2 regions of the Streptomyces sp. NPDC056128 genome follow, and region 1 is predicted to be linked to the other one. Evidence: predicted binding sites of a transcription regulator. Region 1 holds the regulator's gene; the other holds the start of a gene.
What was found. Region 1 encodes HrcA, which represses chaperone genes, less so after heat shock. Its sites were predicted from a motif close to TTNGCACTCNGNNNNNCNGAGTGCNAA; they were not measured.
Positions count from the first base shown of each region.

Region 2: a site for HrcA is predicted at 3,181-3,207, ahead of groL (chaperonin GroEL). Genes of this name have one in related genera too.

Region 1 covers NZ_JBHJVQ010000002.1:341,998-347,341, reverse strand. The annotation lists gene ACFC1X_RS05495 (16S rRNA (uracil(1498)-N(3))-methyltransferase) at 1-681, opposite strand, end outside; gene ACFC1X_RS05490 (nitronate monooxygenase) at 678-1,763, opposite strand; gene dnaJ (molecular chaperone DnaJ) at 1,885-3,018, opposite strand; gene hrcA (heat-inducible transcriptional repressor HrcA) at 3,019-4,035, opposite strand; gene ACFC1X_RS05475 (MBL fold metallo-hydrolase) at 4,208-4,942, shown strand; gene ACFC1X_RS05470 (DUF3097 domain-containing protein) at 4,977-5,344, shown strand, end outside.
Region 2 covers NZ_JBHJVQ010000026.1:66,169-71,512, forward strand. The annotation lists gene ACFC1X_RS31840 (NADH:flavin oxidoreductase) at 40-1,170, opposite strand; gene groL (chaperonin GroEL) at 1,393-3,018, opposite strand; gene ACFC1X_RS31850 (cold-shock protein) at 3,350-3,553, opposite strand; gene ACFC1X_RS31855 (MoaD/ThiS family protein) at 3,992-4,267, opposite strand; gene thrC (threonine synthase) at 4,356-5,344, opposite strand, start outside.

The DNA.
Region 1 (5,344 bases):
GACGCTGCGTCCCAGGCGGTAGGGCCGGGCACCGGCCTCGGCGAAGAGGGCCAACTCCTCGGGTGAGACACCGCCTTCGGGGCCGACGACCAGCACGATGTCGCCGGAGGCGGGGAGTTCGGCGGCGGCCAGGGGTTCGTCGCCGCTCTCGTGGAGTACGGCGGCGAAGTCGGCGGTGGCCAGAAGTGAGGCAACCTGCTTGCTGGTCGCCGCGTCCGCGACGTCGGGGAAACGGACCCGGCGGGACTGCTTGCCGGCCTCGCGGGCCGTCGCCCGCCACTTGCCGAGCGCTTTCTGGCCGCGCTCGCCCTTCCACTGCGTGATGCAGCGGGACGCCGCCCAGGGCACGATCGCGTCGACGCCGACCTCGGTCATCGTCTCCACGGCCAGCTCGCCCCGGTCGCCCTTGGGCAGGGCCTGGACGACGGTGATCCGGGGCTGCTCCGGCGGTTCCTCGTGGACCGTCTCCAGGTCCGTGACGACCAGGCGGTCCTTGCCCTCGGCGGCCTTCACCACGCCCTCGGCCCAGTGTCCGCGTCCGTCGGTGAGGACGACGTCCTCGCCGGACCGCAGCCGCTTCACGGAGACGGCGTGCCGTCCCTCGGGGCCGTCGAGGACGTACTCCCCCGCGGTCAGGTCCTCGGGACCGAGGGAGTCGACCACGAACACCGGTGCGGTCATCGGCCCGCGCTTCCCGTCGCGTACTGCGACAACGCTGTCCCGGCGGCGGCGAGTTCGGCCACCAGGACCTCCACCAGCTGTCCGGCGGGCAGCTCGCGGGCCATCCGGTGGCCCTGCCCGGCCCAGAGCGCCATGCCCTGCGCGTCGCCCGCCTTGGCCGCGGCCTTGCGCAGCGGGGCGGTGAGGTGGTGCACGTCCGGGTAGGCGGCGGGGGCGTAGGGGCCGTGCTCGCGCAGGAAGCGGTTGACCAGGCCGCGGGCGGGGCGGCCGGAGAAGGCGCGGGTCAGTTCGGTGCGCACGAACAGGGGGTTGGTCAACGCCTGCTTGTGCAGGTCGTGCGCGCCGGACTCGGGGGTGGCGAGGAAGGCGGTGCCCAGCTGGGCCGCGCTCGCGCCGGCCGCGAGGACCGAGGCGATCTGACCGCCGCGCATGATGCCGCCGGCGGCGACGATGGGCAGGCTCACCGCCTCCCGGACCTGGGCGACCAGCGACAGCAGTCCGGTGCCGGCGCCGCCGGTCTCCGGGTTGTCCCGGTGGGTGCCCTGGTGGCCGCCGGCCTCGGCGCCCTGCGCGATCACCGCGTCGGCGCCGGACCGCTCCACGGCGCGGGCCTCGTCCGCGGTGGTCGCCGCGACCAGGGCGAAGGTGCCGACGCGGTGCAGGGAGTCGACGACCTCGGTGCTCGGGACGCCGAAGTGGAAGGAGACCACCGGTACCGGGTTGTCCAGCAGCACCGCGAGCTTGGTGTCGTAGCCGTCGTCCCGGCCGCTGTCGGGGTCGCCGAGTTCCGTCTCGTACCAGGCGGCCTCCCCGGCCAGCTGGTGGGCGTACACGCCGACCGCCGCCGGATCGGGGGTCTCCGGCTGCGGCATGAAGAGGTTGACGCCGAAGGGGCGTGCGGTCAGCCCCCGCAGCTCCTTGATCTCCTGGTACATCCCGTCCGCGGTCTTGTACCCGGCGGCCAGGAATCCCAGCCCGCCCGCCTCGCAGACCGCGGCGGCGAGCCGCGGCACGGAGACGCCGCCCGCCATCGGCGCCTGCACGATCGGGTAGGGGAAGAGATCGGTCAGTGCGGAGGACATGACCGCATGTTGTCACGTCCTCCGAACAAGTCCGAATCCGGGCTTCCGTTGGCATACGCCAGAAGCATCCGCATCCCGGAGCCACTCATCGAGCCAGGCGGCGCCCCGGAGAGCCACCGCCTCAGCGGCCGTTGAACGCGTCCTTCAGCCGGGAGAACAGCCCCTGCTGACCGGGCTGGAACTGGCCCTGCGGCCGTTCCTCGCCGCGCAGGGCCGCCAGCTCGCGCAGGACGCGCTCCTGCTCGGGGTCGAGCTTGGTCGGGGTGGTGACCTCGACGTGCACGATGAGGTCGCCCCGGCCGCCGCCGCGCAGGTGGGTGACGCCCCGGCCGTGCAGCGGGACCGACTGGCCGGACTGGGTGCCCGGGCGGATGTCGATCTCCTCCATGCCGTCGAGCGTCTCCAGCGGCACCTTCGTGCCGAGGGCCGCCGCCGTCATCGGGATGGTGACCGTGCAGTGCAGGTCGTCGCCGCGGCGCTGGAAGGTGGAGTGCGGCAGCTCGTGGATCTCGACGTACAGGTCGCCGGCCGGGCCGCCGCCGGGGCCGACCTCGCCCTCGCCCGCGAGCTGGATCCGGGTGCCGTTGTCCACACCGGCCGGGATCTTCACGGTGAGGGTGCGCCGGGAGCGGATGCGGCCGTCGCCCGCGCACTCGGGGCACGGGGTCGGGACCACGGTGCCGAAGCCCTGGCACTGCGGGCAGGGCCGCGACGTCATGACCTGGCCCAGGAAGGACCGGGTGACCTGCGAGACCTCACCGCGGCCGCGGCACATGTCGCACGTCTGGGCCGACGTGCCGGGCGCCGCGCCCTCGCCGTTGCAGGTGTTGCAGACCACGGCGGTGTCGACCTGGATGTCCTTGGTCGTGCCGAAGGCCGCCTCGTCCAGCTCGACCTCGATGCGGATCATCGCGTCCTGGCCGCGGCGGGTGCGCGAGCGCGGCCCGCGCTGCGACGCCGTACCGAAGAACGCGTCCATGATGTCCGAGAAGTTCCCGAAGCCACCCGCGCCGAAGCCGCCGGCCCCGCCGCCCGCCTGGGACATCGGGTCGCCGCCGAGGTCGTAGACCTGCTTCTTCTGCGGGTCCGACAGCACCTCGTAGGCGGCGTTGATCTCCTTGAACCGCTCCTGGGTCTTCGGATCGGGGTTGACGTCCGGGTGCAGCTCGCGGGCGAGCCTCCGGAACGCCTTCTTGATCTCGTCCTGGGACGCGTCGCGGCGTACGCCGAGTACGGCGTAGTAGTCCGTGGCCACCTACGACTCCGCCAGGATCTGTCCGACGTACCGTGCCACTGCGCGTACCGCTCCCATCGTTCCCGGGTAGTCCATGCGGGTCGGTCCGACCACGCCGAGCTTGGCAACCGCCTCGCCGCCCGAACCGTAGCCCACCGACACGACGGACGTGGAGTTGAGTCCCTCATGAGCGTTCTCATGACCGATTCGCACGGTCACGCCCGGATCCTTCGCCTCGCCGAGCAGCTTGAGGAGCACGACCTGCTCCTCGAGCGCCTCCAGCACCGGCCGGATCACCAGGGGGAAGTCGTGCCCGAAGCGGGTCAGATTGGCGGTGCCGCCGATCATCAACCGCTCCTCGTTCTCCTCGACCAGCGTCTCCAGGAGAGTGGAGAGCACGGTGGAGACCGTACCGCGATCCTCGGCCTCGAAGGCATCCGGCAGTTCCTCGACCAGACCCGGCACGTCGGTGAAACGACGGCCCGCGACCCGGCTGTTGAGCCGCGCGCGCAGATCCGCGAGGGACGCCTCGCCGAACGGCGCCGCGCAGTCGACCATCCGCTGCTCGACCCGGCCGGTGTCCGTGATCAGCACGAGCATCAGGCGCGCGGGCGCGAGGGCCAGCAACTCCACGTGCCGCACGGTCGAGCGGGTCAGCGAGGGGTACTGCACGACGGCGACCTGCCGGGTCAGCTGCGCGAGCAGCCGCACCGTGCGGGCCACCACGTCGTCGAGGTCGACGGCGCCCTCCAGGAAGTTCTGGATGGCGCGCCGCTCGGGCGCGGTCATGGGCTTGACGCCGGCCAGCTTGTCGACGAACAGGCGGTAGCCCTTGTCGGTCGGGATGCGTCCGGCGCTGGTGTGCGGCTGGGCGATGAACCCCTCGTCCTCCAGGGCCGCCATGTCATTGCGCACGGTGGCCGGCGAGACGCCGAGGTTGTGCCGCTCGGTGAGGGCCTTGGACCCGACCGGCTCCTCGGTGCCGACGTAGTCCTGGACGATGGCGCGCAGTACCTGGAGCCTGCGTTCACTGAGCATCCGCGCACACCTCCAGAAGTCGTCCGCCCGCTGTCCTGCCGGTCCGTCCTGGCACTCACGGCGCGCGAGTGCCAGACTTCCCCGGCCCAGTGTACGGCCGTGGGGTACGCCCCCGGCAAGGCCGGGGCCACGCCGACGTGCGGCGAGACGGTGTGGCGATAGCGTCGTGGTCGTGACGGTGACTTGGGAAGACCTGGGATGGGAGCGGGTGGCGGCCGGGGTGGGCCGGTACCGGCTGCCGGGCTGGGACTGCACGGCCGGGCTGGTCCTCGGCACGGACGCGGTGCTGCTGATCGACGCGGGATCGAGCCTGGGCGAGGGCGCCCGGTTGCGCGCGGGGGCGCAGCGGCTGGCCGGGCACCGTGTGACGCATCTCGCGCTGACCCACCCGCACTTCGACCACGTCCTCGGCGCCGCGGCGTTCGCGGGCGCGGAGGTCTACGGCGCGGTGGGCACCGACGCGGTGTTCGCGCCGGGCGGACACGGGCGGGAGGCGCTGCGCGCGGACGCGGTGGCGGAGGGGCTGGACGAGCGGCGGGCGGAGGAGGCGGTCGACGCGCTGGTCCGCGTCCCGCACGAGGTCTGCGGCGAGTGGACGCTCGACCTGGGCGGCGGGCGGCAGGTCCTGCTCGCCAACGTGGGCCCCGGGCACACCGGCCACGACCTCGCGGTGCTGGTGCCGGGCGACCCGGAGGTGGTGTTCTGCGGCGACCTGGTCGAGGAGTCCGGCGAGCCGCAGGCGGGCCCCGACGCCGTACCGTCGCACTGGCCCGCGGCCCTGGACCGGCTGCTCGACCTGGGCGGCGCGGACGCGCGGTACGTCCCCGGTCACGGAGCGGTGGTGGACGCGGCGTTCGTCCGGGCCCAACGGGACGCGCTGGCCGCGCGTTTCGGCGTGTCGCACTGATCACGGACGGCGGATTCCTCGTATCGTCGGCAGAATGCGCCAGTACTCCGCCGACCTGACCCCTCCGTGGAAGAAGTCGCAGCCCGTACCCGAGGTATCCGCCGACCCCGGCCTGGTGGTCGAGGAGCCCAGCACCGGGTTCTGCGGCGCGGTGGTCGGCTGCGAGGCGGGCACGGTGACGCTGGAGGACCGCTTCGGCAAGCACCGGGTGTTCCCGATGGAGCCGCGCGGCTTCCTGCTGGAGGGGCGCGTGGTGACGCTGGTGCGGCCCGCGTCCGGCCCGGTACGCCCCTCCCGCACGGCGTCCGGTTCGGTCGCCGTCCCCGGCGCACGCGCCCGGGTGGCGCGCGCCGGGCGCATCTACGTCGAGGGGCGGCACGACGCCGAGCTGGTCGAGAAGGT
Region 2 (5,344 bases), on a different contig from region 1:
CGGACAGTACGCCGTGGTGCGCACCGCGAGCGGGCGGGGTCAGCTCAGGGTCTTCAGCGACGCCGCGTCGTAGGGGGCGAGGCTGTCGAAGCGTCCGGCGAGGACCTTCTCGGCCCACAGCGGGTCCTGGAGCAGCGCGCGGCCGACGGCGACGAGGTCGAACTCGTCGCGCTCCAGGCGGTCGAGGAGGTTGTCGAGGCTGCCGACGGGGGCGCCCTCGCCCAGGAACGCCTTGGTGAAGTCGCCGTCGAGGCCGACCGAGCCGACGGTGATGGTGGTGCGGCCGGTCAGCTTCTTGGTCCAGCCGGCGAGGTTGAGGTCGGAGCCGTCGAACTCGGGGAGCCAGTAGCGGCGGGTGGAGGCGTGGAAGGCGTCGACGCCGGCCGAGGCGAGCGGGGCGAGGATCGCCTCCAGCTCCTCGGGGGTCTCGGCGAGGCGGGCGTCGTAGGCCTCCTGCTTCCACTGCGAGTAGCGGAAGATCACGGGGAACTCCGGCGAGACCCTCTCCCGTACGGCGGCCACGATCTCGGCGGCGAACCGGGTGCGGGCCACGGGGTCGCCGCCGTAGGCGTCGGTGCGGCGGTTGGTGCCGGACCACAGGAACTGGTCGACGAGGTAGCCGTGGGCGCCGTGGATCTCCACGCCGTCGAAGCCGATGCGCTCGGCGTCCGCGGCGGCCTGGGCGAAGGCGCCGATGACGTCGTCCAGGTCGCGCCGGGTCATGGCCGTGCCGGTGACCTCGTCCTCGCCGATGCGCAGCCCGGAGGGGCCGACGGCGGGGGCGTCCGCGAACGGCGGCTGGCCGGCCTTGCGCACCATGCCGATGTGCCACAGCTGGGGCACGATCGTGCCGCCCGCCGCGTGCACCGCGTCGGCGGCCTTCGCCCATCCGGCGAGCTGCTCCTCGCCGTGGAACCGGGGCACTCGGCTGCTCTGCCCGGCGGAGTCGTGACCGACGTACGTCCCCTCGGTGACGATCAGGCCGACTCCGGCGGCGGCCCGGCGGGAGTAGTACGACACCACGTCCTCACCGGGGACGCCGCCCGGGGAGAACATCCGGGTCATCGGCGCCATCGCGATGCGGTTCGGCACGGTGAGTCCGTTGATGGTGGCCGGGCGGGCGAGGATCTGGGCGGCGCGGGAGGCGGCCTCGACGGGGGTGACGGTCACGTGGGGGCTCCTTGGTGGGGGGTACCAGGTGGTATGTGCGTGCGCATGGACACTCTCCAGCGTGAACCCCGCATCCACCAGCCCTCATTCCGCCCACCGCACCCGCCGGGGCGTGATCCGGCCCACAGCCCCGGTCCGGGACAACGCCGAGGGCGGCACCCCCCGCTCGGGGAGTGCCGCCCTCGGTTCGTGCGGGACGCTCGATCAACCGGAACCGGTCGATCAGAAGTCCATGTCACCGCCCGGCATGCCGCCCGGAGCACCGGCCGCGGCGGCCTTCTCCGGCTTGTCGGCGATGACGGCCTCGGTGGTGAGGAACAGCGCGGCGATGGAGGCGGCGTTCTGCAGCGCGGAACGGGTCACCTTCGCCGGGTCGATGATGCCCTCGGCGATCATGTCGACGTAGTCACCGGTCGCGGCGTTCAGGCCGTGGCCGACCTGGAGGTTGCGGACCTTCTCCACGACGACGCCGCCCTCGAGACCACCGTTGACGGCGATCTGCTTCAGCGGGGCCTCCAGGGCGAGCTTCACGGCGTTGGCGCCGGTCGCCTCGTCACCCGACAGCTCCAGCTTCTCGAAGACCTGGGAGGCCTGGAGCAGGGCCACGCCACCACCGGCGACGATGCCCTCCTCGACGGCCGCCTTCGCGTTGCGAACGGCGTCCTCGATGCGGTGCTTGCGCTCCTTGAGCTCGACCTCGGTGGCGGCACCGGCCTTGATGACGGCCACGCCGCCGGCCAGCTTCGCCAGGCGCTCCTGGAGCTTCTCGCGGTCGTAGTCCGAGTCGCTGTTCTCGATCTCGGCGCGGATCTGGTTGACGCGGCCGTTGACCTGGTCGGTCGAGCCGGCGCCGTCGACGATGGTGGTCTCGTCCTTGGTGATGACGACCTTGCGGGCGCGGCCCAGGAGGTCCAGGGACGCGTTCTCCAGCTTGAGGCCGACCTCCTCGGAGATGACCTCGCCGCCCGTGAGGATGGCGATGTCGCCGAGCATGGCCTTGCGGCGGTCACCGAAGCCCGGGGCCTTGACGGCGACGGACTTGAAGGTGCCGCGGATCTTGTTGACGACCAGGGTCGACAGGGCCTCGCCCTCGACGTCCTCGGCGATGATCAGCAGCGGCTTGCCCGACTGCATGACCTTCTCCAGGAGCGGCAGCAGGTCCTTGACGTTGCCGATCTTGGAGTTGGCGATCAGGATGTACGGGTCGTCGAGCGACGCCTCCATACGCTCCATGTCGGTGGCGAAGTACGCCGAGATGTAGCCCTTGTCGAAGCGCATACCCTCGGTGAGCTCCAGCTCCAGACCGAAGGTCTGGGACTCCTCGACGGTGATGACGCCTTCCTTGCCGACCTTGTCCATGGCCTCGGCGATCAGCTCGCCGATCTGGGTGTCGGCGGCGGAGATGGAGGCCGTGGAGGCGATCTGCTCCTTGGTCTCGACGTCCTTCGCCTGCTCGAGCAGGGCGGCGGAGACGGCCTCGACGGCCTTCTCGATGCCGCGCTTCAGGGCCATCGGGTTGGCGCCGGCCGCGACGTTGCGCAGGCCTTCCTTGACCAGGGCCTGGGCGAGAACGGTCGCGGTGGTCGTACCGTCACCGGCGACGTCGTCCGTCTTCTTGGCGACTTCCTTGACCAGCTCGGCGCCGATCTTCTCGTACGGGTCCTCGAGCTCGATCTCCTTGGCGATGGAGACACCATCGTTGGTGATCGTGGGGGCGCCCCACTTCTTCTCGAGGACGACGTTGCGGCCCTTGGGGCCGAGCGTCACCTTGACGGCGTCCGCGAGCTGGTTCATGCCGCGCTCGAGGCCGCGCCGTGCCTCCTCGTCGAACGCGATGATCTTGGCCATGTGAAGTGGTCCCTCCAGGACTGGGGGTGATTCCTTCGGACCGCGCCCGCGCCCGCGACGGACGGCTCGCCGACCTCGTGGTTCCTTCCCCACCCGGCCTGCGGGCCTCACCGACCCGGTCCTTCGTTGTCACTCTCACCTTCAGAGTGCTAACGCCAATGATTAGCACTCGACCCCATCGAGTGCAAGCGCCTCCGGGGGATCCGGCCGCCCGCTCAGCCACCCGCGAACACCGGGCGCGCCCCGGGTCCGGGCAGCCCGAAGGGCCCGCACCTCCGGGGAGGTGCGGGCCCTTCGGAGAAGAACCGTTTACTTGCGGTGGCCGAACGTCTCAGGCGCTGAGGCGAACCATGTCGGCCTGCGGGCCCTTCTGACCCTGCGAGATCTCGAACTCGACCCGCTGGCCTTCTTCGAGGGTGCGGTAGCCGTCCATCTGAATCGCGCTGTAGTGGACGAAAACATCCGCACCACCGTCGACCGCGATGAAGCCGTACCCCTTCTCCGCGTTGAACCACTTGACGGTGCCCTGAGCCATGCCTAACTCCCCTATTACTGGCCCTTGCACAGATCCGCACTTCGCGGACCCGGGTCAGACCTCACCCCCCACGACTGGGGGCGTGCGCCGGAACGCGTCGACCGCGGCTGAATGTATCTGTCCAACTGCCGTCTGCAACAGGTCAATCGGACGAGAAATCTGGACGTACCCGGTCCGGAATATGACGAGCTTTCCCCTGAATGTGGGTCAAGTCGGGGCACACAAAAGTCACAAAAGCCGCGAAACACACCCACACTTTGGCTGTTTCTTGTCGGGCGGGCGGCAGGAATTCAAGGTTCCCGATGCCTTGATCGGGAGCGTGTTCCCCAACTCTACCGCGCTCAATCCAATGGAATTGCCCCCTCCGCTTCTCTTACGGAGGGGGCAATTCGATGAACTCTGCGTCACCACGATTACCAGCGGTAACCAACGGCGTGATCAGCCGCCGGCGACCGCCGGGATGATGGAGACGCCCGCGCCGTCCGGGGTGGCGGTCTCCAGGCCCTGCTCGAAGCGCACGTCGTCGTCGTTGACGTAGACGTTGACGAAGCGGCGCAGCTTGCCCTGGTCGTCCAGGACGCGGGCGGCGATACCGGTGTGGTTCTTCTCCAGGTCGGAGATGACCTCACCGAGATTCGCACCCTCGGCACTGACCTCGGCCTGGCCACCGGTGTAGGTGCGCAGGATGGTAGGGATGCGGACGTTGACGCTCACTTGAACCTCCGGTCAAGTTGACTTACCTAGGGGCGCGGGGAACTGCGCGACCAGCCCCCACCAGCCCGCAGACGACGTACAAGCTGTCTTACTCGAGGCCGGCCTCACGGAACGAGTCGAGGTTGGGACGAATGGTCGCAGTCAGCCCCGTGTCCGCCACCGCGTCCAACGTCTTCAGACCGTCACCGGTATTGAGGACGACCGTGGTGAGCGACGGGTCCAGCAAGCCACTCTCGACCAGCTTCTTGGTGACCCCCACCGTCACACCACCGGCGGTCTCCGCGAAGATGCCCTCGGTCCGGGCGAGCAGCTTGATCGCGTCCACGACCTGCGCGTCGGTCACGTCCTCCACCGCACCGCCGGTACGCCGCGCGATGTCCAGGACATAGGGCCCGTCGGCGGGGTTGCCGATGGCCAGCGACTTGGCGATGGTGTCCGGCTTCTGCGGGCGTACGACGTCGTGGCCGGCCTTGTACGCCGTGGACACCGGCGAGCAGCCCTCGGCCTGGGCGCCGAAGATCTTGTACGGCTTGTCCTCGACCAGCCCGAGCTTGATCAGCTCCTGCAGCCCCTTGTCGATCTTCGTGAGCTGGGAGCCGGAGGCGATCGGGACGACGATCTGGTCGGGCAGCCGCCAGCCGAGCTGCTCGCAGATCTCGTACGCGAGGGTCTTGGAGCCCTCGGCGTAGTACGGCCGCAGGTTGACGTTGACGAAGCCCCAGCCCTCGCCGGCCGGGTCGCCGATCAGCTCGGAGCAGAAGCGGTTCACGTCGTCGTAGTTGCCCTGGATGCCGACCAGCTCGCCGCCGTAGACGGCGGCCATGACGACCTTGCCCTGCTCCAGGTCGTGCGGGATGAACACGCAGGAGCGGAAGCCGGCCCGGGCGGCGGCGGCGCCGACGGCACCGGCGAGGTTGCCGGTGGAGGAGCAGGAGAGGGTGGTGAAGCCGAAGGCGCGGGCGGCCTCCAGGGCCTGGGCGACGACGCGGTCCTTGAAGGAGTGCGTCGGGTTGCCGGAGTCGTCCTTGACGTAGAGACCGCCGGTGACGCCCAGCTCGCGGGCCAGGTTGTCGGCCT